Chitinimonas arctica: one gene and its partner. The protein of the gene in region 2 interacts with the protein of the main gene of each other region in a pairwise test. Links are inferred from orthologs where the notes say so. Each region holds a gene or a part of one and is shown on either strand. Other genes may lie near its edges. The genes, in order: hflC and ftsH.

Region 1 (5,760 bases), 670 kb from region 2 along the record:
GTCAACGAAGCCATCGAGAAATTCTCGGTGGTGAAAACCATGAAGGCGATCGAAGACGCCAACGTGGTCGTGCTGGTACTCGATGCCCGCCAGGATGTGGCGGAGCAGGATGCCCATATCGCCGGATTCGCATTGGAAGCCGGGCGGGCCATGGTGGTGGCGGTGAACAAGTGGGAAGGCCTGGATCTATATACGCGCGACCAGGTGAAGCGCGATATCGGCCGCAAGCTCAGCTTCCTCGATTTTGCCCGTTTCCACCATATTTCCGCGTTGGAAGGGCAGGGTGTCGGTGATCTGTTCGCCAGCATCAATGCCGCCTACGCCGCCGCCATGGCAAAACTGCCGACGCCGCGCCTGACGCGCGCGCTGCAGCTGGCCACCGAAAAGCAGCAGCCGCCGCGTGTCGGCCTGATGCGGCCAAAGATGAAATATGCCCACCAGGGCGGCATGAATCCGCCGGTGGTGGTGGTGCACGGTACTTCGCTGGACGGCGTGCCGGCCAGTTATTGGCGTTACCTGGAACATTCCTTCCTGAAGATGTTCAAACTGCAGGGAACGCCGCTGCGGGTCCAGTTCAAGAAGGCGGACAACCCATTCGATATGAAGCCGGGCGAATTCAAGCCTGACCGGATTGGCGCCATGCGGGGCGAGAAAAAGCCCGTGAAGGTGGCACGCCATGGTTCCCAAGGGCCCAACCCGCCAAAAGCAGGTAAACCCAAACGACCGACGATCAAGAAGGGCTGAGGGCTACGGCCCGGTCCGTGCCAAGGTTTGTGCTTGTCGGAAAAGCTGCTACAAGTGACTACTGGCACACCAGATCGCAGCTGCAGGATTTAGACGGATTCCGTCACTTTTTCAATTACAGAGTGGAGAACTACAAATGAGCGCAAAAGGGCAAATGCTACAAGACCCGTTTTTGAATATCCTGCGCAAGGAACATGTTCCAGTTTCGATTTATCTGGTCAACGGCATCAAGCTGCAAGGTCAGATCGAATCCTTCGATCAGTACGTCGTGCTGCTGCGTAACACGGTGACGCAAATGGTTTACAAGCATGCCATCTCCACCGTGGTGCCCGCGCGCCCAGTGACGATTCCATACGACAAGGACCAGCCAGCCACACCGGCTGCCGACGCCTGATTTTCCGTAGCGGTATCGAGGGCGGGGCGCTTTGGTGCCCCGTTCGTGTTGGCATACGATTGAAGACTTTCCGGCGCCTGGCGCCAACCTCTCATCTAGAAGAAAGCCTGCGTGTTTGAACGCCACCAAGGCGGCGATAAGGCCGTCCTCGTTTGTCTGGATTTCGGCGGTCCCGATTATCTGGAGAACATAGAAGAATTCAAGCTGTTGGCTGAAAGCAACGGCTATCAGGTCATGGCCATCATCCAGGGCAAGCGCCAGCGGCCCGATCCCAAGCTGTTCGCCGGTTCCGGCAAGGTGGAAGAAGTCGCGGCCAGCGTCGCCGCATTCGAGGCGGACACCGTGTTGTTCAACCATGCCTTGTCCGGCGCGCAGGAGCGCAACCTGGAAAAGGCCTTGGAATGCCGCGTGTCCGACCGGGTCCGGGTGATCCTGGATATTTTCGGGCAGCGCGCCCGTTCCAACGAGGGCAAACTGCAGGTCGAACTGGCTCAGCTGCAATATATGTCCACCCGGCTGGTACGCGGTTGGACCCACCTGGAGCGGCAGCGCGGCGCCACGGGTACGCGCGGCGGTCCCGGCGAAACCCAGCTGGAGATGGACCGGCGCATGCTCAACGAACGGGTGAGCAAGCTCAAGGTCAAGCTGAAAGAGCTACAGCGGCACCGGGATACCCAGCGGCGCGCGCGTGAGCGCAGCAAACAGTTTTCCGTTTCGCTGGTAGGCTATACCAATGCCGGTAAATCGACCTTGTTCAACGCGCTGACGCACGAACGCACCTACGCGGCGGACCAGCTGTTCGCCACGCTGGATACCACCAGTCGCAAGCTATTTCTTGACCCGCAGCACTCTATCGTCTTGTCTGATACGGTCGGTTTTATCCGCGACCTGCCGCATGGCCTGGTCGAGGCGTTTCGCGCCACCCTGGAAGAAACCATCCGCGCCGATCTGCTGCTGCATGTGGTCGATGGCGCCAGCGAGACGCGCGAAGCACAGATCGAAGCAGTCAATATCGTGCTGAAGGAAATCGCCGCCGACGCGATCCCGCAGATCGTGATTTGGAACAAGATCGATCTCAAGGGTGGCGAACCCGCTGTCGAGCGGGACGAGTATGGTAGGATTCGCGCCGTCCGTATTAGCGCGAAAAACGGCCTGGGCCTGGATTTATTACGACAGGTGCTGGTCGAATCAATGCCCGACTATTCAACGACGGAATAAAGCCAATATGTCGCAAGACCCGCAGTGGGGCCGCCGAGGCAAGGACGGTCCGCCCGATCTGGACGAAATCATTCGCCAGTTCACCAATAAGCTCAAACAGTTCTTCGGTGGCAAGCCCGGCCGCCCGGCCGATGCTGGCCCGAACCCCCCGCATGACGGCCGCGCCATGGCTGGCGGCATTGGCGCCGTGCTGGGTGTGGTGGCGGTACTGTGGGCAGCCAGCGGCTTCTATGTTGTCGATGCGCGCGAAGAAGCCGTGGTGCTGCGCTTTGGCCGCTATGTGCAGACGACCGATCCGGGTCTGCATTGGCATATGCCGTGGCCGATCGAGCAGCGCGAGATCGTCAAGATGTCCGAGGTGCGTTCCGTGGAAGTAGGCTTCCAGGGCAGCACCAAGAACCGCCTGCCCGATGAATCGCTGATGCTGACGCAGGACCAGAACATCATCGATATGCAGCTGGAAGTCCAATACGACATCAAGGACGCCAAGGCCTTTGTCTTTAACAATGTTGCCGATGGCGACGCCCGCGACATCGTCAAGCAGGCTGCCGAAACCTCCATCCGCGAAATCGTCGGCCGCAACAAGGTCGATTTTGTGCTGAACGAAGGACGTGGCCAGGTTGCCGCCGATGCGACGCGCTTGATTCAAAACTTGCTCGATAGCTATGGCGCCGGTATTCGCATCAGCCGTATCAATATCAATGACGTACAGCCGCCGGAAGAAGTGCAGGCCGCGTTCGCCGATGCCGTGAAGGCCGGCCAGGACAAGGTCAAGCAGACCAACGACGGTACCGCCTATTCCAACGATGTGGTGCCCAAGGCGCGCGGTAACGCGGCCCGGCTGTTGCAGGAGGCGGAAGGCTACAAGCGTCGGGTGATTGCCGAAGCCGAGGGTAATGCCTCGCGTTTCAGCCAGGTGGTCGCCGAGTACAGCAAGGCGCCGCAAGTGACACGGGATCGCATGTACCTCGACACCATGCAGGAAATCATGAGCAACAGTTCCAAGGTATTGGTCGATCAGAAGGCCGGTAGCGGCAACCTGCTTTACCTGCCCCTGGATAAGCTGATGCAATTGTCCGGCCCTGGCCCCGCCACGGCCGAAATACCCGCCGGCGGCGAAACCCCCGCTGTCCGCCTGAAGTCCGAAGCCGCCAATCGCGGCGATAGGGAGGGGCGTTGATATGAACCGTCTTGTTTCCGCCGTTGTGATCGTCTTGCTGGGCTTGCTGGTGCTCAGCATGAGCGTGTTTACCGTTGACCAGCGTCAATCGGCCATGGTGTTCCAGCTGGGTGAAGTGGTGCGCGTGGTGAAGGAGCCGGGGATCAAGTTCAAGGTGCCTTTGCTGCAATCGGTGCGTTACTTCGATCGCCGCATCCTCACCATGGATGCCGAAAGCCCGGAGCGCTTCAACACCATCGAAAAGAAAAACGTCCTGGTCGATAGCTATGTGAAGTGGCAAGTCATCGACGTCGAGCAGTATTACAAGAGCGTGGGCGGCAACGAACGTACCGCTTCCGCCCGTCTGCGCAAGACCGTCAACGATGTACTGCGGGCCGAATTCGGCAAGCAGACGGTGCAGGATGTGATCTCCGGCAAGCGCGACGAAGTGATGGAGATCGTGGGTCAGGTCGCCGACGCCGATGCGCGCAAGATTGGTGTGCATATTGTCGATGTGCGGCTGAAGCGGGTCGATTTTCCCGACGATATCAGCAACGCCGTGTATGAGCGGATGATCTCGGAACGCAAGACCGTGGCCAGCCAATTGCGCTCGGAAGGTTCGGCCGAAGCGGAAAAGATCCGTGCGGATGCCGATCGCCAGCGTGAAATCATCATCGCCGATGCTTTCAACAAGGCTCAGCAGCTCAAGGGTGAAGGCGACGGTAAAGCGGCCAGTATCTATGGTGCGGCCTATGGCCAGAATCCCGAGTTCTATGCTTTCTATCGCAGCCTGGAAGCTTACAAGAAGACCTTCAAGTCGAAGTCGGACGTGATGGTGCTGGAACCCAGCTCGGCATTTTTCAAGTACATGAAGGACCCACGAGCGAAGTGATCGGCTTGTGAGATAATGCGTTGCCTGCATAGGCCCTCGCGCTCCTTGCCGAGGGCCTCTTGCTGTGACCGACACCTCTTAGTGGCGTAAAGCCTCGCCGAAATCGGCCGACCTGGCATAGCGGATAACCGTTATGCCAGGTCGGCTGCTGAACGGAACATGATTGCTGGCACGCTTCGCGTCCCGGCCTGCACCTATGCGTAACTGGATACTGCCCGAAAATATCGCCGACCTGCTGCCGCCAGAAGCGCGCCGCGTGGAGACCTTGCGTCGTGCGTCGCTCGACCTGATCGCCAGCTTCGGCTACGAACTGGTTCAGCCGCCGTTGATCGAGTATGTCGATTCGCTGCTGACCCGGCAGGATAACGCGCTGGACCTCAAGACCTTCAAGCTGACCGACCAGCTCAGTGGCCGGCAGTTGGGACTGCGCGCCGATATCACGCCGCAAGTAGCGCGCATCGACGCGCACCTGCTCAACCGCCAAGGCGTGGCACGGCTGTGTTACGCCGGCGCGGTGGTACACACCCAGCCCGACGGCGTGATGGCTGCGCGTGAACCCTTGCAGCTGGGCGCGGAAATCTACGGCTATGCCGGCGTGGCCGCCGACGTGGAAATCGTCGAGCTGATGCGCGAATGCCTGAAACTGGCCGATATCGGCCATGTGCACCTGGACATCGGCCATATCGGCTTGTTCCTGGCGCTGGCCGATGCGGCGGGATTGAGCGGCGACACGCGCGAAGCGGTATTCAGCGCTATCCAGCAAAAGGATGTGCCCACGCTCAGCGGCCTGGTTGCCGACCTGCCCACCGAACTACGCACCGGTTTGATCGCGCTGCCTAGCCTGTATGGCGATCAAAGCGTGCTGGAACGCGCGGCCGCCGCCTTGCCCAAGCTGGGTGGTATCGTCACCGCCTTGGCGCAACTGGAACAATTGACCGAAGCATTGGCCGCCCGTGGCATCCAGCCGAATTTCGATCTGGCCGAACTGCGTTCCGGTTATTACCATACCGGCCTGGTATTCGCCGCCTATGCCGAGGGCTGGGCCAATGCCGTGGCCAGGGGCGGGCGCTATGACCACGTGGGCGAGCAATTTGGACGTTCGCGCCACGCCACCGGCTTCAGCCTGGACCTGAAAGAACTGGCCTGGCGCTTGCCGGCCGCGCCGGCGCGGCCCGCCATTCTGGCGCCCAATGTTTTCGATGCGCGCCTGGCCGACACTATCCGTGCGCTGCGCCTGGCCGGCGAGACCGTGGTGGTCCGCCTGGGCGAGATTGTCGATGTCGAAGAGCTTCATGCCGACCGCGAGCTGCTGCTATCGGAAGGCGCGTGGCGCGTTCAAGCGCTATCGTAGGC
Region 2 (16,863 bases):
TGTTCACCGCCGGCCTGATCCTGGCCATCATGATCATTCCCTATATCGCCTCGGTAATGCGGGACGTCTTCGAAGTCGTGCCGACCATGCTGAAGGAGTCGGCCTACGGCCTGGGCGCGACCACCTGGGAAGTGATCTGGAACGTGGTACTGCCTTACACCCGTACCGGCGTGGTGGGCGGCATCATGCTGGGGCTGGGACGGGCGCTGGGCGAAACGATGGCGGTGACCTTCGTGATCGGCAACTCCTACGACAGCATCCAATCGCTGTTCCACGCCGGCAACTCCATCGCCTCCATCCTGGCCAATGAATTCGCCGAAGCCAGCGAAGTCCTGCACTACAGCACGTTGATCGAACTGGGCCTGATCCTGTTCCTGATCACCTTTGTCGTGCTGGCCCTGTCCAAGCTTATGCTGCTTCGCCTGCAAAAGGGCGAGGGCAGCCAGTCCTGATACGGAATCGCCAAGTGAATAACTCTCTCTATCTGCGCCGGCGCCTGATCAACGGCTTCAACCTGACCATGTCCACCCTGGCCATGGCATTCGGCTTGTTCTGGCTGGGCTGGATCTTCTACACCCTGTTCAGCAATGGCCTGCATGCCCTGAGCCTGCAGGTATTCACCACGCCGACACCGGGCCCGGACAGCGTGGGCGGCGGCCTGAGCAATGCAATTTTCGGCAGCCTGCTGATGGGACTGGTCGGCACCCTGATCGGCACCCCCATCGGCATCCTGGCCGGCATCTACCTGGCCGAGTACGGCCATCGCGGCTGGCTGGCGCCCACCGTGCGCTTCGTTAACGACATCCTGCTGTCGGCACCGTCCATCGTGATCGGCCTGTTCGTCTGGATCCTGTATGTGCAGCACGTGGGGCATTTCTCCGGCTGGGCCGGCAGCTTCACCCTGGCACTGATCGTGATACCGGTGGTCCTGCGCACCACCGAAAACATGCTGCGGCTGGTTCCGCACGCCATGCGCGAGGCTGCCTACGCCTTGGGCGCACCGCAATGGAAGGTGATCACCTCGGTCACCCTGCGCGCCTCCAAGGCGGGCGTGATGACCGGCATCCTGCTGGCGATTTCGCGCATCTCCGGCGAGACGGCGCCCTTGCTGTTCACCGCGCTCAATAATCAATTCTTCAGCGCCAATATGAACCAACCCATGGCCAATCTGCCGGTGACGATCTTCAAGTTCGCCATGAGCCCCTACGAAAACTGGATTTCGCTGGCCTGGGCCGGCGCCCTGATCGTGACCCTGGCCGTGCTGACCTTGAATATCATCGCCCGCAGCCTGATCAAAAAAGAACTCTCGTAGGGGAGGCTCTGAAAATGTGTGAAAACTGAGTGCTTGGATCAGCACCCGGGAAACCCGGGTGTTTACGGGCCGTGAGATATCAACGATTCCCTCGCTGTTTTATCCCACTCCCCCCGCCCTCGCCGCCGCGAGGGAGCCTCGCTTACGCTCGTTAGATGACATGTTCAGAGACTCCCAGGACACCAAAGTGTTTACGCACCAGATCGCGCAAGAAAGTGACCCCATGACCACCCAATCCAAACTGACCGTTCGCGGCCTGAACTTCTTTTACGGCAACTTCCATGCGCTGAAGAATATCGACCTGGATATTCCCGAGCATAAGGTGACCGCCTTTATCGGCCCGTCGGGCTGCGGTAAATCGACCCTGCTGCGCACTTTCAACCGTATGTATGACCTGTATCCCAAACTGCGGGCCGAAGGCGAGATCAATTTCAATGGCCGCAATATCCTGGAACGGGGCGTGGACCTGAACGTACTGCGCGCCAAGATCGGCATGGTTTTCCAAAAGCCCACGCCCTTCCCGATGGCGATCTACGACAATGTCGCCTTCGGCGTGAAGCTGTATGAGAATCTCTCCCGCTCGGAAATGGATGACCGGGTGGAATGGGCGCTGCAAAAGGCCGCCCTGTGGAACGAGGTCAAGGACAAGCTGCGCCAGTCGGGCCTGGGCCTGTCGGGCGGACAGCAGCAACGGCTATGTATTGCCCGTGCCGTCGCGGTCAAGCCGGACGTGGTCCTGCTGGACGAACCTACTTCGGCGCTGGACCCGATCTCGACCGCGCATATCGAGGAATTGGTGCACGAACTCAAGCGGGAATACACCATCGCGATGGTGACCCACAATATGCAGCAGGCCGCCCGGGTATCCGATGTGACCGCCTATATGTACCTGGGGGAATTGGTCGAAGTCGGCCCTACCGACCAGATTTTCACCAAGCCGGCCCGCAAGGAGACCGAGGATTACATTACCGGCAAGTTTGGTTGAAAATCACGCCGAACGGCGGTTTTGGCAGATCGATGCAACCTACGCGGCGCAACCTTTAACGGTTCCCGCGTGGGTCTGAACATCCCCCTATTGCCGCGCTCCGTAGGGCAATATCCAAATTCCGATACTCAACGTGCCGAATGCAACAGCACTCCCCTGCTGCCGTCCTTAAATGATTGGTAATGTGCCAAAGTCGGCGCGCTCAATTGTGGGGATCTGCCATGCATGACACTTTCACTCGCAGGAGGCAGGCTGCCTCCTTACTGACCAGCCGTGAATTTTTTAGGTAAATTCATGCGCCCAGTCAATATCAGCTTACCGATACACCATCAATATGGTATTCCCATCCCGGTATTGGACCAGAATTACCAGCCCGGAGATGGTCCAACTATTACTCCGCCTGCCTACGAAGTCGTAATCGCCGCACCACCGACGAACGCAACAGTCTATCTACAAGCAGGTGCAAGCATACAAACCGCCCCTGCCTTGAGCTGGTACGAAAGCTTGTGTCGGAATCGTGCGTTATGGGGAGCAGACCGTCCTCCCAGCTACGAAGATATCGCGACAAACGTACCTCCCCCCTACGAGTTGCGAGAGGAGCTGGCTGACTTCAACAGTCGCAGCATGGAAGGCCTGTTAAATATTTTAAAGATAGCACTGGTCAATTTCAGGGTCCGTATCCTTTCGATTAACGAGCAAGAAAGCGCGCTGGTCAATCAGGGTTCCGGGCAAATAAACAGGATGCGGATCGCGATTAACAATTTATCGACTTCCCAGCGTCTGGAGCGCTTGAGCAGGCGCATCAGCGTATTGGCTGAAGAGGTTTGTCAGGCAGCACTTTCCGAATACGGACCTCAATTTTGCATCCCCCTCGCCGCGCCTCAATATTCGGCCATGGCACTCGATGAATTGATAGGGCGGTTGAAGGTTTCCGAATCCTGTCACAGCTGCGCATCGGATATTACGATATCAGCCGGCCCCTTCCCTACGAACGCGCTGTTGGCAGGTTTCCGCAATGCGCTCGATGCGGCAAAGGATTGCGACCTGCCTGGTCAAAATATCTCGGCAAGCGAATTACCCACTCAATTGCGTCCCATTTTAATGGTTGGCATTACCTACCCGCAGTTGAACACCGCATACCGTCAATTGTTCGACTATTTGAAAGAAATGGATCAATCGCAACCCTGCCCCACTCCCGTTTCAAACGAACAACTGATACGCCGCTGGGTAAGTAATTTGGTCGACGCCAATCGCGCGGGCCGGCCAGGCTACAGTCCCGCTGCCCTCGACGACGGAACCGTGGTCAACGCCTTTGTTTGCGCGGTAAAGCCGCATCTGCCCGCCGATGCCGCTCCCCAGCCCGCACCGGACGATGTATTCCCAAGCCGTCGCAAACGGCTATTGAGCCTGCTGTCCGAATTGCCGGCGGCGAAATACCGGGAGGCGGTACGGCACGGTTTGATCGCCGGCTCGATGACGGATGCGGAAGAATTTCTATCCGTCACGGCACCCGACCCTCTCGAGCTATCCTGCTTGTTGCAATGACGGGTTGATCTCCGGGCGGTGGCGGGTAGCCCAGGCGGGTCGCACGACCCGCCGAGGCGCCTTCCCTAAACGCTGACAGCAGCCTCCGTCACCACCTCCGACAACCGTTCCGCCCAGCGTTCGGTCAAAGCCGTATCGTTGGCTTCCACCATCACCCGCAAGACCGGCTCGGTACCGGAGGGGCGCAGTAGCACGCGGCCACGTCCGGCAAGCTCGCATTCGGCTTCCACCAAAGCGGCCTGGATGGTCAGGCTTTCGCGGAAATCGAAGCCCTTCTGGATCTTCACGCTACGCAGAATTTGCGGATAGATCAGCAGGTCCGCGCAGAAATCTTGCAGGCTTCTACCCGAAAGCCGGATAGCCGCCAGTACCTGCAAGGCCGATACCAGACTGTCACCGGTACTGTGCTTGTCCAGGCAAAGCAGGTGGCCCGAGTTTTCGCCACCCAGCTGCCAGCCTTTTTCCTTCATCATCTCCAGCACATAGCGATCTCCCACCTTGGCGCGGGCGAACGGTATTTCCAGCCTGGCCAAGGCGTGTTCCAGGCCCAGGTTGGACATCAGGGTCCCCACCGCCCCGCCCTGCAGGGTGCCTTGCTGCTTGCGGAAGCAGGCGATGACGTAGAGCAACTGGTCGCCGTCGTACAAGCGGCCCTTGCTATCCGCCATCACCAGCCGGTCGCCGTCGCCGTCCAGGGCGATGCCGAAATCGGCCCCTTCCGCCACGACCCGTTCACGCATGGCCTCCGGCGCGGTGGCGCCCACGCCGTCGTTGATATTGAGGCCGTTCGGCGTATTACCCATGGCAATGACGTCGGCGCCCAATTCATGAAAGACATGCGGAGCGATCTGGTAGCCGGCCCCATGCGCGCAATCCACCACGATCTTGATGCCGCGCAGATTGTGCTCGTTGGGGAATGTGCTTTTACAGAATTCGATATAACGGCCGGCAGCGTCGTTTACCCGCCATGCCTTGCCCAATCGATCCGCTTCCACGCAGCTAAGCGGCTTATCAAGCTCGGCTTCGATTTCCAGCTCGACTGCGTCATCGAGCTTCACGCCACCTTCGCCAAAGAATTTGATCCCATTGTCTTCAAACGGATTATGCGAAGCGGAAATCACCACGCCGGCGGAAAGACGCAAGGCCCGCGTCAGATAGGCCACGCCCGGCGTGGTCAAGGGACCGGTCAGGTGTACATCCACCCCGGCCGCCGACAAACCGGCCTGCAAGGCGGATTCCAACATATACCCCGATATACGCGTGTCCTTGCCGATCAGCACGGCGGCGTGGGTGCCATCGCCGCGGCGCGACGACAGCACCTTGCCGGCCGCATAGCCCAGTCGCATGGTGAATTCGGGCGTGATCGGATAATCGCCTACCCGTCCACGCACGCCATCGGTGCCAAAGTATTTTCTAGTCATGCTCGCTCCTCGATTTTATGTGTTTACCTACTTTGCCCGACCTCAGCCGCGCAAGGCCTGCCATACCTTGAGCGCATCGACCGTATCGCGCACCGCATGCACTCTTACGATAGCGCTACCGGCCTGTACCGCCAACATCGCGGCGGCGACACTGCCTGCATCGCGCTGCGGCGCCGGGCGGTCCGATAGTATCCGGCCCAGCATCGATTTGCGCGACACGCCCACCAGGAGCGGGCTGTCCAATGCCGCCAGTCGCGGCAAGGCTCGAAACAATGCCACATTGTGGTCCTGGTCCTTGCCAAAACCGAAGCCGGGGTCCAGTACGATGCGCTCGCCTGCAATGCCCGCCGCCATGGCGGCGGACCGTCGCGCGACCAGATACGCGCCGACTTCCGCCACGACATCGCGATAGGCAGGCGCGGACTGCATGGTTTGCGGCTCTCCCCGCATATGCATCAGGCAAACCCCTGCCGCGCTGTCGGCCAGGGCTTGCAGGGCACCTGGCGCCTCCAGTGCGGCGATATCGTTGACCATGTCCACGCCGGCCGCCAAGGCCGCCCGCATCACCGCCGGCTTGCGAGTATCGATCGACAGGGGGATTTGCCAGGCGGCCAGTTCGGTCAGCACCGGCAAGACCCTCGCCAGTTCTTCTTCGACGCTCACCTGGGCGGCGCCGGGCCGGGTCGACTCCCCGCCGATATCGAGGATATCGACGCCGTCGTCCACCATCTGCCGAGCACTTTCCAATGCGGCAGCCAGCGAATGGTGGCGGCCACCATCGGAAAAGGAGTCGGGGGTGATATTGAGGATGCCCATGACCAATGGCCGGTCAAGGGAGAGCCGAAAGCGGCCCAGTTGTAGGGGAGTAGACATGAGAACTGATTTAGCGCGCTAACGAGCGTAAGCGAGGCTCCCTCGCGGCGGGTGCGTGGTTGTAGGTGCCGAAGGCGCCTTACAACCACGGCCTACTCCTTGCGGGTGCGAGGGCGGGGGGAGTTGGATTAAACCAAGCAAGGGAGGGTTCATTTGCCACGGACCGTTAACGCCCGGCTTTGCCGGGTGGTGAACCGCAGTTTGAGTGTGCACAATATTTCAGTGCGCCCATGAAAACGACAGCGGGGAGGCGCTGTCGTTGCAGAAGTTTTTAAGAGAGGATTACAGTTCCTGGGCCGGTGTCACGGTCGGCTCGGGTGCAGGACCGCTGGGCGGAAGATCGCCTGCCGGAACCTTGGTGCTTGCCATCGGCTTGGGCGGGCGCGGCGGCCGGCCTTGCATGATGTCCTCGACCTGGTCCGAATCGATGGTTTCCCATTCGACCAGGGCAGCGGTCATTGCCTCGACCTTGTCGCGATTCTCTTCCAGCAGACGCTGGGCCAGCGCGTACTGCTCGTCGATGATGCGGCGGATTTCCTGGTCGACCTGCTGCATGGTCGCTTCCGACAAATTGGTATGGGTGGTAACGGAACGGCCGAGGAAAACCTCGCCCTCGTTCTCGCCATACACCATCGGTCCCAGGGTCGCGGACATGCCGTAGCGGGTGACCATATCGCGAGCGATCTTGGTGGCCCGTTCGAAGTCGTTGGACGCCCCGGTGGAGATGCGGCCGACAAACAGGTCCTCGGCAATGCGCCCACCGAACAGGATGGCCAGGCGGCTCAGCATCTGGTCCTTGTACAGCGAGACGGCATCACGCTCCGGCAGCTGCCAGGTGAGGCCCAGGGCACGGCCGCGCGGCATGATGGTGACCTTGTGCACCGGGTCGGTACCCGGCAGCAGGCGGGCAACCACGGCGTGGCCGGATTCATGGTAGGCGGTGGCGCGGCGCTCGTCCTCGGTCAGGACCATGGAACGGCGTTCCGGACCCATGAAGATCTTGTCCTTGGCTTGTTCGAAATCGTGCATATCGACCAGGCGCTTATTGGAACGCGCGGCGAACAGCGCGGCTTCGTTGACCAGGTTGGCCAGGTCGGCGCCGGACATGCCGGGCGTGCCACGGGCCAATACGCCGGCATCGACGTCGGTGGAAATCGGCACCTTGCGCATATGTACGTGCAGGATCTGCTCGCGGCCACGGATATCCGGCAGGGGCACGACCACCTGGCGGTCGAACCGGCCCGGACGCAACAGGGCGGGATCGAGCACATCGGGACGGTTGGTCGCGGCAATCACGATCACACCCGAGCTGCCTTCAAAGCCATCCATCTCGACCAGCATCTGGTTGAGGGTCTGTTCGCGTTCGTCGTTACCGCCGCCAAGTCCGGCACCGCGCTGACGACCCACCGCATCGATTTCGTCGATGAAGATGATGCAGGGCGCGTTCTTCTTGGCGTTCTCGAACATATCGCGCACACGGGCGGCACCGACACCGACAAACATCTCGACGAAGTCCGAACCGGAGATCGAGAAGAACGGTACCTTGGCTTCGCCTGCGATGGCACGGGCCAGCAGGGTCTTACCGGTACCGGGCGAACCCACCATCAGTACGCCACGGGGAATGCGGCCGCCCAGTTTCTGGAACTTGGAAGGATCGCGCAGGAAGTCGACGATTTCGCTGACTTCTTCCTTGGATTCGTCGCAACCGGCCACGTCGGCGAAGGTCACGGTATTGTTGTTCTCGTCCAGCATGCGGGCGCGGCTCTTGCCGAAACTGAAGGCGCCGCCCTTGCCGCCGCCCTGCATCTGCCGCATGAAGAAGATCCACACGCCGATCAACAGCAACATGGGGAACCAGTTGACGAAGATGCTCATCAGCAGGCTGGGCTCATCCTCCGGCTTGCCGCTGAATTTGACGTTGTGCTTGATCAGGGTATCGACCAGGCGGAAATCGAAAGGCGCGAAGCTGGAGAAATTGGTCCCGTCGGTACGCTTGCCTCGTATCCACTGGCCGCGCAGCGGATTGCCGTCGATCTCGACAGTGGCGATCCGGTTCTCCTGCACTTCGACCATGAACTGCGAGTACGGCACCTGTACCTGTTGTTCCTGACGCTTGGTGAACTGGTTGTACACGATCATCAGCACCAAAGTGATGATGACCCAGATGGCGATATTTTTGCCCAGATTGTTCACGGGACGCTCCTCTTAGCCGGCGAAGTGAAGAACGGCCGCGCCGGCGGCGGCCATAAAATAGGAACCCAGGATTCTATCGGCTGTCGGGACGGCCCGTTAGGGCTTTTTTCCCTTGCCCAGCAGATAGATCTCCGTCGAACGGTCGCGCGAGGCGGCCGGTTTGCGCGACAACACCGTCTGGAAGGTATCGCGCATCTGCTGCATATACTCGGTATAGCCGGAACCCTGGAAGGTCTTGACCAGAAAATTGCCGCCGGGTTTCAAATAATCGCGGCAAAAATCCAGTGCCAGCTCACATAGATAGAAACTGCGCGCCTGGTCCGTCACCGCCATGCCAGTGATATTGGGGGCGATATCGCAAATCGCAAGATCCACCAGGCGGCCATCCAGCAACTTGGTAAATTGTGCCAGGACCGCGTCCTCACGGAAATCGCCCTGGATGAACTCGACACCGCGAATCGGATCCATCGGCAGCATATCGAGGGCGAATACCCGTCCGGCTTCGCCTACCTTCTGCTTGGCTACCTGCGACCAGCTGCCGGGCGCCGCGCCGAGGTCGGCTACCCAGGCACCCTGTTTGAACAGCTTGTCCTTTTCATCGATCTCCAGCAGCTTGTAGGCCGCTCTCGCGCGGTAGTTGTCCTTCTGCGCCTGCTGCACATAATGGTCGTTCACGTGCTCCCGTAGCCACGCGTTACTGGATTTGCTTCTTTTCATACGCCCCCTTGGGCGGACGTCCCCGCCCGTGTCGCCGCGAGCGGGTATTTCCTATCCTCGTCAGCGGGCCTAACTGGGTGTATTTTCATATTGAAAGAGTTGCTACGCCTTGTTGGTGATTCAGCTAGAATTCGTCGCTTTTTCGCGGAGTTACAAGATGGAACTGACTAGAGACGAGCGCCTTTACCTGCGCACCCAAGCCCACCAGCTGAGCCCTGTCGTGATGATAGGCAATAACGGCCTGACCGATGCGGTCATGCGCGAAATCGCCCTCAACCTCGACGCCCATGAATTGATCAAGGTCCGTGTGTTGGGCGACGACCGCGAGCAGCGCAGCGGCTGGTTGGCCGATATCTGCACCGCCCTGAACTGCTCGCCGGTACAGCAGATTGGCAAGCTGCTGGTCCTATATCGCCCGACCCAGGACGGCAAGCCCAAGATCCAGCTGCCTCGGCCCGGCCAGAAGAAGCCTACGCCCAAGGCATTGGAAGCCACGGCCAGGAAAGCAGCCGCCAAGCCCACCGTCGCCACCGGCCGCGCGGGCAAACCCGCCAACAGCAAGGGCAAACCAGCAAGCAAGTACAAGTCCGGCAAGTAAAAGACCGGCTCGCGCCGGTCTTTTTAACTCGTCATCGGGCTCAATTGTCCCTGAAATCCACTTCGGTATCCACCGTAAATCCGGCGGCGGCCTGCTGGAAGCGCCATTTTGTCAGCGCGGCCAGCACGGCGCGATCGAACACCTTGCGTGGCTTGGACTCCAGGATATCCACCTTCACGACCTGCCCCGCCTCGTTCACCGTCATGCGCGCTCTGACCCTGCCGGTTTCGATCCCATCGCGGGTTGCCTCGCGCGGAAACTCCGGTTGCTCGCGATGGATAGGCTTGCGATTGGGGGGTGGCGGCTCGGGCCGGGCCAGGATGGGCTGGGCGCTGGCGACCTGAACCGGAACGACCGGCTCGGGCTTGGGTACCGGCTCAACCGCCAAGGGGGCGGGAGCGGTCGTCGGCGTGATGGCGGCGGGCGCCGGCACAGGGACCGGCGCGGGCACGGGCTTGGCCACCGCGGCAGCTGCCTGGGCCAGCTTGGGATCGGCCGCCTTGGGCGCCACCGGCACGGGCTTGGTCTCGGCCACTTTCTCCTCGACAGGCTTGGGCTCGGGCTTTTGGCCAGGCGAGAACCAACGGGCGGGATTGGGCATGACCCCGAATATCTGTTGCTCGGTTTCTTCCGGCGCCAATCTGGCTTGCGCGCCGGGCGCGCCCACCTGGCTCGTTGCTTGAACGGGTTCGGCTTGCTGGGAAAACGCCACCAAGCCGCCCACCACTACGACCGCGCCGGTTCCGACCAGCCACCAGGGGAGGCGTTTCTTCGGCTGGAAGGTGGCATTGAGTGGCGTGGCGACATTGATGCCTGCACCCAAGGGCTTGAGCAAGCTGAGTTTTTCCAGCTTTTCCATATCGCGCGCGACATGCTCGGCATCGACCGAATGGCCCGTAGCCAGACGTTCGGCCATCTCCATCACGGTCAATTGACCATCACACCACTGCAGCAATTTGCGTTGATTGATACTAAGGCCATTGGTTGGCGAGGCAAGCTCGCCTTCACCGGCCGAGGTGCGGACATACACCGCCAGCAGATTTGGACTGGACATCGATTTACTACTCCCTGATTGCGCCGCTCCGGGTTCACGGACACAGGGTCGTAGATTAGCGTTGCCTGAAGTACAAGTCACAAATAAATAAATATTCACTACACATGCGTCGTCTCAATGCCACAACGATGTAGCAAAAGGACAATGTTGCCTGCGTGACGGCAGAGGAAGAAATATATGCTTTAATGTCAATGACATGCGGCGCGGCGACAATACTGCTTGCTGCTTCAGCAGCAAAGTAGGCTCGCGCTGCAACCCACCCGCCGCCCGGGAAAGTTGCCGGGATACCGATTTCCTGCTACTTGACCGGCCCGCGAATGACATAGATCAAACCGAACAGGCTTTGCACCAGATAGATCAGGCTGGAAATCGTCTGCCAGCTCTGAAAGCCGCCGCCGAACACCCCCTCCGCCACCGTATGCATCTGCGGCTTGACCTCGGAGAGGATGGGGAAGACCGCGAAGTGATTGACCAGGGTCAGCGCCAGCATGCCCAGCACCAGCCAGAACTCCATGGTCTGGAAGCCGCGCAAGCCTTCGGTCCAGAGCATATGCACGGTGATGTAGATGCCGGCCACGATGCCCACCCAGGCCATGGCGCGGAACATCACCGTCACCATCTTGACGGCCAGGCCGTTATCCAACTGCTGGAACAGCAAAGGCCCGACCAAAAGGCCGACAATCCAGAGGCCACCGATCCAGAAGATCGTCAGTATGGAGCGCAGCGCATTTGGAAAGGTTTGCATCACGGACGCTTTCGTGGCGTTTTCAGATGTACTTCACACCCAGGACTTCGTATTCGCGGATACCACCGGGCGCCTGCACTTCGGCTACATCGCCTTCCGACTTGCCGATCAGGGCACGGGCGATGGGGCTGGAGATGGAGATCTTGCCCTGCTTGATATCGGCCTCGTCGTCACCCACGATCTGGTAGGTGACGTTGTCGCCGGACTCGCAGTCTTCCAGGTCCACCGTGGTGCCGAAAACGATGCGGCCTTCGGCGCTGATCTCGGCCGGATCGATCACGATGGCATGCGACAGCTTGCCTTCCAGATCGGCGATCCGTCCTTCGACAAAGCCCTGGCGCTCCTTGGCGGCATCGTATTCGGCGTTTTCCGACAGATCGCCATGCGAGCGCGCTTCGGCGATGGCAGCGATAACGCTGGGCCGCTCGACGCTTTTCAGACGCTGCAGCTCCGAACGCAACAATTCGGCGCCAAGCACGGTAAGGGGGACTTTATTCATTTCAATTCTCCAATCCGGTCGCTCGCTCCTGAGCCGCGCCGGCGTCAAAAACAAACCCGACGGACCAGCCGTCGGGGCACATGCCGGCGCAGCGCGCGCGGCCGATGAAAAAAGGGGGCTCAGGCGATTTTCAAGCGCTTGTGCAGATCCTGCACCGAGTAGACCGTCCACTCCTTCATATGCTTGATGCCATATGCGGCGGCGCGGCCACCGGCCACCGTGGTGTAGATGGGGACCCGGCCCTTCAACGCTTCGAAGCGGATCGAGTAGGAATCCTGAATCGAGGCGCGGCGCTCGTCAACCGTATTGATGATCAGCGCGATTTCGCCGTTCTTGATCATGTCCACGATATGCGGGCGGCCTTCCTTGACCTTGTTCACCGCGACCACCGGCACGCCGGCTTCCTGCAGCCTGGCTGCCGTGCCGCGGGTAGCGACCAGCTCCAGGCCCGCATCGACCAGCATGCGGCCCAGCTCGGGCAGCACCGACTTGTCGCCATCGCGCACGGACAGAAATACCTTGCCCGTGGTCGGCAGCTTCTCACCGGCACCCAGCTGGCTTTTTACATAGGCCTCCGCGAAGGTATCACCGACGCCCATCACTTCACCAGTCGATTTCATCTCCGGACCGAGAATGCTGTCCACGCCCGGGAACTTGATAAAGGGGAAGACGGCTTCCTTGACCGAGTAGTAACTCGGAATGATCTCGCTGGTCACGCCTTGCGACGGCAAGGATTGACCGGCCATGCAACGGGCGGCGACCTTGGCCAGGGGACGGCTGGTGGCCTTGGAGACGTAAGGTACCGTACGCGAGGCGCGCGGATTGACTTCCAGGACAAACACCGTCTCGCCCTGGATGGCGAACTGCACGTTCATCAAGCCGATCACCTTCAGGGCCCGCGCCATCGCCACGGTCTGGCGGCGCAATTCGTCCTGCATGGCATCGCTGAGCGAATACGGCGGCAGCGAACAGGCGGAGTCGCCCGAATGCACGCCGGCCTGTTCGATGTGCTCCATGATGCCGCCAAGCACCACATTCGTACCGTCGCACAAGGCATCCACATCGACTTCGATGGCGTCGTTGAGGAAACGGTCGAGCAACACCGGGCTGTCGTTCGAAACCTTGACCGCCTCGCGCATATAACGGCTCAGGTCTTCTTCCGAATGGACGATCTGCATGGCACGGCCGCCCAGCACGTAGGAAGGGCGCACCACCAGCGGGTAGCCGATCTCGGCGGCCAGCACCAGGGCATCCTTTTCATTGCGTGCCGTGGCATTCGGCGGCTGGCGCAGACCCAACTCCTGCAGCAGCTTCTGGAAGCGCTCGCGATCTTCCGCAGCATCGATCATATCGGGGCTGGTGCCGATGATGGGCACGCCATTGGCTTCCAGGGCGCGCGCCAACTTCAGCGGAGTCTGGCCGCCGTATTGCACGATGACGCCGTCCGGCTTCTCGACATGCACGATTTCGAGCACGTCTTCCAGGGTCAGCGGTTCGAAGTACAGGCGGTCGGAAATATCGTAATCGGTGGAAACGGTTTCCGGATTGCAGTTGACCATGATGGTCTCGTAGCCATCCTCGCGCAGGGCCAGCGCCGCGTGTACACAGCAATAGTCGAACTCGATGCCTTGGCCGATCCGGTTCGGACCGCCGCCCAGGATCATGATCTTCTTGCGCTGGCTAGGCGCCGCTTCGCACTCTTCCTCATAGGTCGAGTACATATAGGCGGTATTGGTAGCGAATTCGGCCGCACAGGTATCCACCCGCTTGTACACAGGGCGGATGCCGAAGCCATGGCGACGCGCCCTGACGGCGGCCGCTTCTGCGCCGACCAGGGTACCCAGGCGACGGTCGGAGAAACCCTTGCGCTTGAGGCGGCGCATCTCATCCGCATCCAGGCTATCGAGCGCGCGGCCGGCCAAGGCCTTTTCGTCGAGTACGATGTCTTCGATCTGCGCCAGGAACCATGGGTCGATCTTGGTGTGGCTGAAAACTTCATCCAGGCTCATGCCGACGCGGAAGGCATCGGCGACGTAGAGGATGCGCTCCGGTCCCGGCGCGCCCAACTCGGCGGCCAGCACGTCCATATCGGTAGTACGCTCGTCGAAGCCCGCCAGGCCGGTTTCCAGGCCGCGCAGGGCCTTCTGCATGGATTCCTGCAAGGTACGGCCGATGGCCATCACTTCGCCGACCGACTTCATCTGGGTGGTCAGGCGGCTGTTTGCCTGGGGGAACTTCTCGAAGGCGAAACGCGGAATCTTTGTAACCACGTAATCGATGGAGGGCTCGAACGATGCGGGGGTCAAGCCACCGGTGATATCGTTCTTCAGCTCGTCCAGGGTATAGCCCACCGCCAACTTGGCCGCGACCTTGGCAATCGGGAAGCCGGTCGCCTTGGAGGCCAGCGCGGAGGAACGCGAGACCCGTGGGTTCATCTCGATGACGATCAGCCGGCCATCCACCGGATTGACCGAGAACTGCACATTCGAACCACCGGTATCGACACCGATTTCACGCAGCACTGCCAGCGAGGCATTGCGCATGATCTGGTATTCCTTGTCGGTCAGCGTCTGGGCCGGCGCGACCGTGATCGAGTCGCCGGTATGCACGCCCATGGGATCGAAATTCTCGATCGAGCAGACGATGATGCAGTTGTCGTTGCGGTCGCGCACGACTTCCATCTCGTACTCTTTCCAACCCAGCAGCGACTCTTCGATCAACAGCTCATGGGTAGGCGAGAGATCGAGTCCGCGGGTACAGATCTCGACGAATTCCTCGATATTGTAGGCAATGCCGCCGCCGGTGCCGCCCATGGTAAAGCTGGGGCGGATAATGGCGGGGAAGCCCAGCGAGCTCTGGACCGCCAAGGCATCTTCCAGGCTGTGGGCAATACCGGAGCGGGCCGACCCCAGGCCGATCTTGTCCATGGCCAGCTTGAACTTCTGCCGGTCTTCCGCCTTGTCGATGGCTTCCGGCGTGGCGCCGATCAGCTCCACGTCGAACTTCTCCAGCACGCCGTTGTGCCACAGGTCCAGCGCGCAATTGAGCGCGGTCTGTCCACCCATGGTCGGCAGGATGGCGCAAGGACGCTCCTTCTCGATGATCTTGGCGACCACTTCCCAGGTGATGGGCTCGATATAGGTCACATCGGCCATTTCCGGGTCGGTCATGATGGTGGCCGGATTGCTGTTGACCAGGATGACCTTGTAGCCTTCCTCGCGCAGGGCCTTGCAGGCCTGTGCGCCGGAATAGTCGAATTCGCAGGCCTGGCCGATGATGATGGGGCCGGCGCCGATGATGAGAATGCTGTTTAGGTCTGTGCGACGTGGCATGGCGTGTCCTTATTGCTGGTGTTGCGCCATGGCGGCGGTAAAGCGATCGAACAAATAGGCGACATCGTGCGGGCCCGGGCTGGCTTCCGGGTGACCCTGGAAGCTGAAGGCCGGACGGTCGGTCAGGGCGATGCCCTGGACGGTACCGTCGAACAGCGAGCGGTGGGTGATGCGCACGTTGGCCGGCAAACTGCTTTCGTCAACCTGGAAGCCATGGTTCTGGCTGGTGATCAGGACGCGCTTGTCGTCCAGATCCTGTACCGGGTGGTTGGCGCCATGGTGGCCGAATTTCATCTTGCTGGTCTTGCCGCCGACCGCAAGGCCGAGCAACTGGTGGCCCAGGCAGATGCCGAACACCGGCAACTTCTGTTCCAGGAAGCGGCGGATGGCGGTAATCGCGTATTCGCAAGGCTCGGGATCGCCAGGGCCATTGCTGAGGAAGACGCCATCGGGATTCAGCTTGAGCACGTCCTCGGCCGAGGTTTCGGCCGGCACCACGGTCAGCTTGCAGCCGCGCTCGGCCAGCATGCGCAGGATGTTGTGCTTGACGCCGAAGTCATAGGCGACCACATGGAAGCGGGCTTCGCCCTGGCTTACATGGCCTTCGCCCAGCTTCCACTCGCCGGTGGTCCAGGGATAGGCGGTCTTGGTACTGACCACCTTGGCCAGGTCCTGCCCGGCCATGGAACCAAAACCGCGCGCCAGGGCGATCGCCCGATCGACGTCGAGCGCATCCGGGCCGGCCACGATGCAACCGGACTGGGCGCCCTTTTCACGCAGGATGCGGGTGAGCCGGCGGGTATCGATATCCGCGATGGCGACCGTGCCGGTACGCACCAGGTAGGCGTCCAGCGTTTCTTCCATGCGGAAGTTGGATGCACGCAGCGGCAGATCGCGAATGATCAGGCCGGCCGCGAACACACCGTTCGATTCCGCGTCCTCCCGATTCACACCGACATTGCCGATGTGGGGATAGGTCAGCGTAACGATCTGTTTGCAGTAGGACGGATCGGTCAGGATTTCCTGATAACCGGTCAGGGCGGTGTTGAACACCACCTCGCCGACGGTATGACCATGCGCGCCGATGCTGCTGCCATGGAACAGCGTGCCATCGGCAAGGGCGAGCAAGGCTTTGGGACGTTGTTGAGACACCAGCGACTCCTAGACGTGAGAAACGGGATAGGCGCGCCTATCCCGTTCCCTCAATAATTCCGTGATTTTCGGGGCGAATTCTAGCTGAAATCGCCCTCCCGGACAATGACAGAACCCACGCTCCGCCTATATAAGCTTTCAAGCCCATCCGGGAGACGTTTATCCCGCTGCCCGGCCCCGCTTCAAAGCAGGGCCGATATCTTGCCGGCCAACTCTTCGGGCTTGGTGGTGGGGGCGAACCGGTCCACCACGCAGCCCTCGCGGTCGACCAGGAACTTGGTGAAGTTCCATTTGATCGCTTCGGTCCCCAGCAGGCCCTTGGCCGACGACTTGAGATACTGGTAGAGCGGATGGGTTCCATCGCCATTCACTTCGATCTTGTCGAACATGGGGAAATCCACCCCGTAGTTCTTCTGGCAGAAGGCGCCGATCTGCTC

Evidence for each region.
Region 1: the proteins of ftsH (region 2) and hflC interact in binary tests that used the Escherichia coli proteins (3 or more experiments, as listed by UniProt). The link is inferred for Chitinimonas arctica from one-to-one orthologs.

Annotation. Positions count from the first base shown.
Region 1 is NZ_CP041730.1:4,090,693-4,096,452, forward strand. What follows is about bases 2,507-5,472. They hold hflC (protease modulator HflC), read left to right. Parts: upstream 2,507-3,537; coding sequence 3,538-4,407; downstream 4,408-5,472. Other genes in these bases: hflK (FtsH protease activity modulator HflK), read left to right, coding at 2,507-3,536; FNU76_RS18655 (ATP phosphoribosyltransferase regulatory subunit), read left to right, coding at 4,604-5,472. Also shown: ribosome biogenesis GTPase Der, read left to right, coding at 1-744; RNA chaperone Hfq, read left to right, coding at 881-1,138; GTPase HflX, read left to right, coding at 1,250-2,356; more of hflK, read left to right, coding at 2,364-2,506; more of FNU76_RS18655, read left to right, coding at 5,473-5,758.
Region 2 is NZ_CP041730.1:3,416,508-3,433,370, reverse strand. The notes cover bases 5,875-8,866. They hold ftsH (ATP-dependent zinc metalloprotease FtsH), read right to left. Parts: upstream 8,330-8,866; coding sequence 6,419-8,329; downstream 5,875-6,418. Other genes in these bases: rlmE (23S rRNA (uridine(2552)-2'-O)-methyltransferase RlmE), read right to left, coding at 8,426-8,866; folP (dihydropteroate synthase), read right to left, coding at 5,875-6,136. Outside these bases: phosphate ABC transporter permease subunit PstC, read left to right, coding at 1-452; phosphate ABC transporter permease PstA, read left to right, coding at 467-1,312; phosphate ABC transporter ATP-binding protein PstB, read left to right, coding at 1,536-2,297; FNU76_RS15495 (hypothetical protein), read left to right, coding at 2,592-3,842; glmM (phosphoglucosamine mutase), read right to left, coding at 3,908-5,263; more of folP, read right to left, coding at 5,306-5,874; more of rlmE, read right to left, coding at 8,867-9,046; ribosome assembly RNA-binding protein YhbY, read left to right, coding at 9,204-9,644; FNU76_RS15465 (TonB family protein), read right to left, coding at 9,685-10,698; FNU76_RS15460 (DUF4149 domain-containing protein), read right to left, coding at 10,997-11,443; transcription elongation factor GreA, read right to left, coding at 11,466-11,942; carB (carbamoyl-phosphate synthase large subunit), read right to left, coding at 12,062-15,274; carA (glutamine-hydrolyzing carbamoyl-phosphate synthase small subunit), read right to left, coding at 15,284-16,426; FNU76_RS15440 (glutathione peroxidase), read right to left, coding at 16,609-16,863. UniProt on the Escherichia coli protein: Acts as a processive, ATP-dependent zinc metallopeptidase for both cytoplasmic and membrane proteins. Plays a role in the quality control of integral membrane proteins.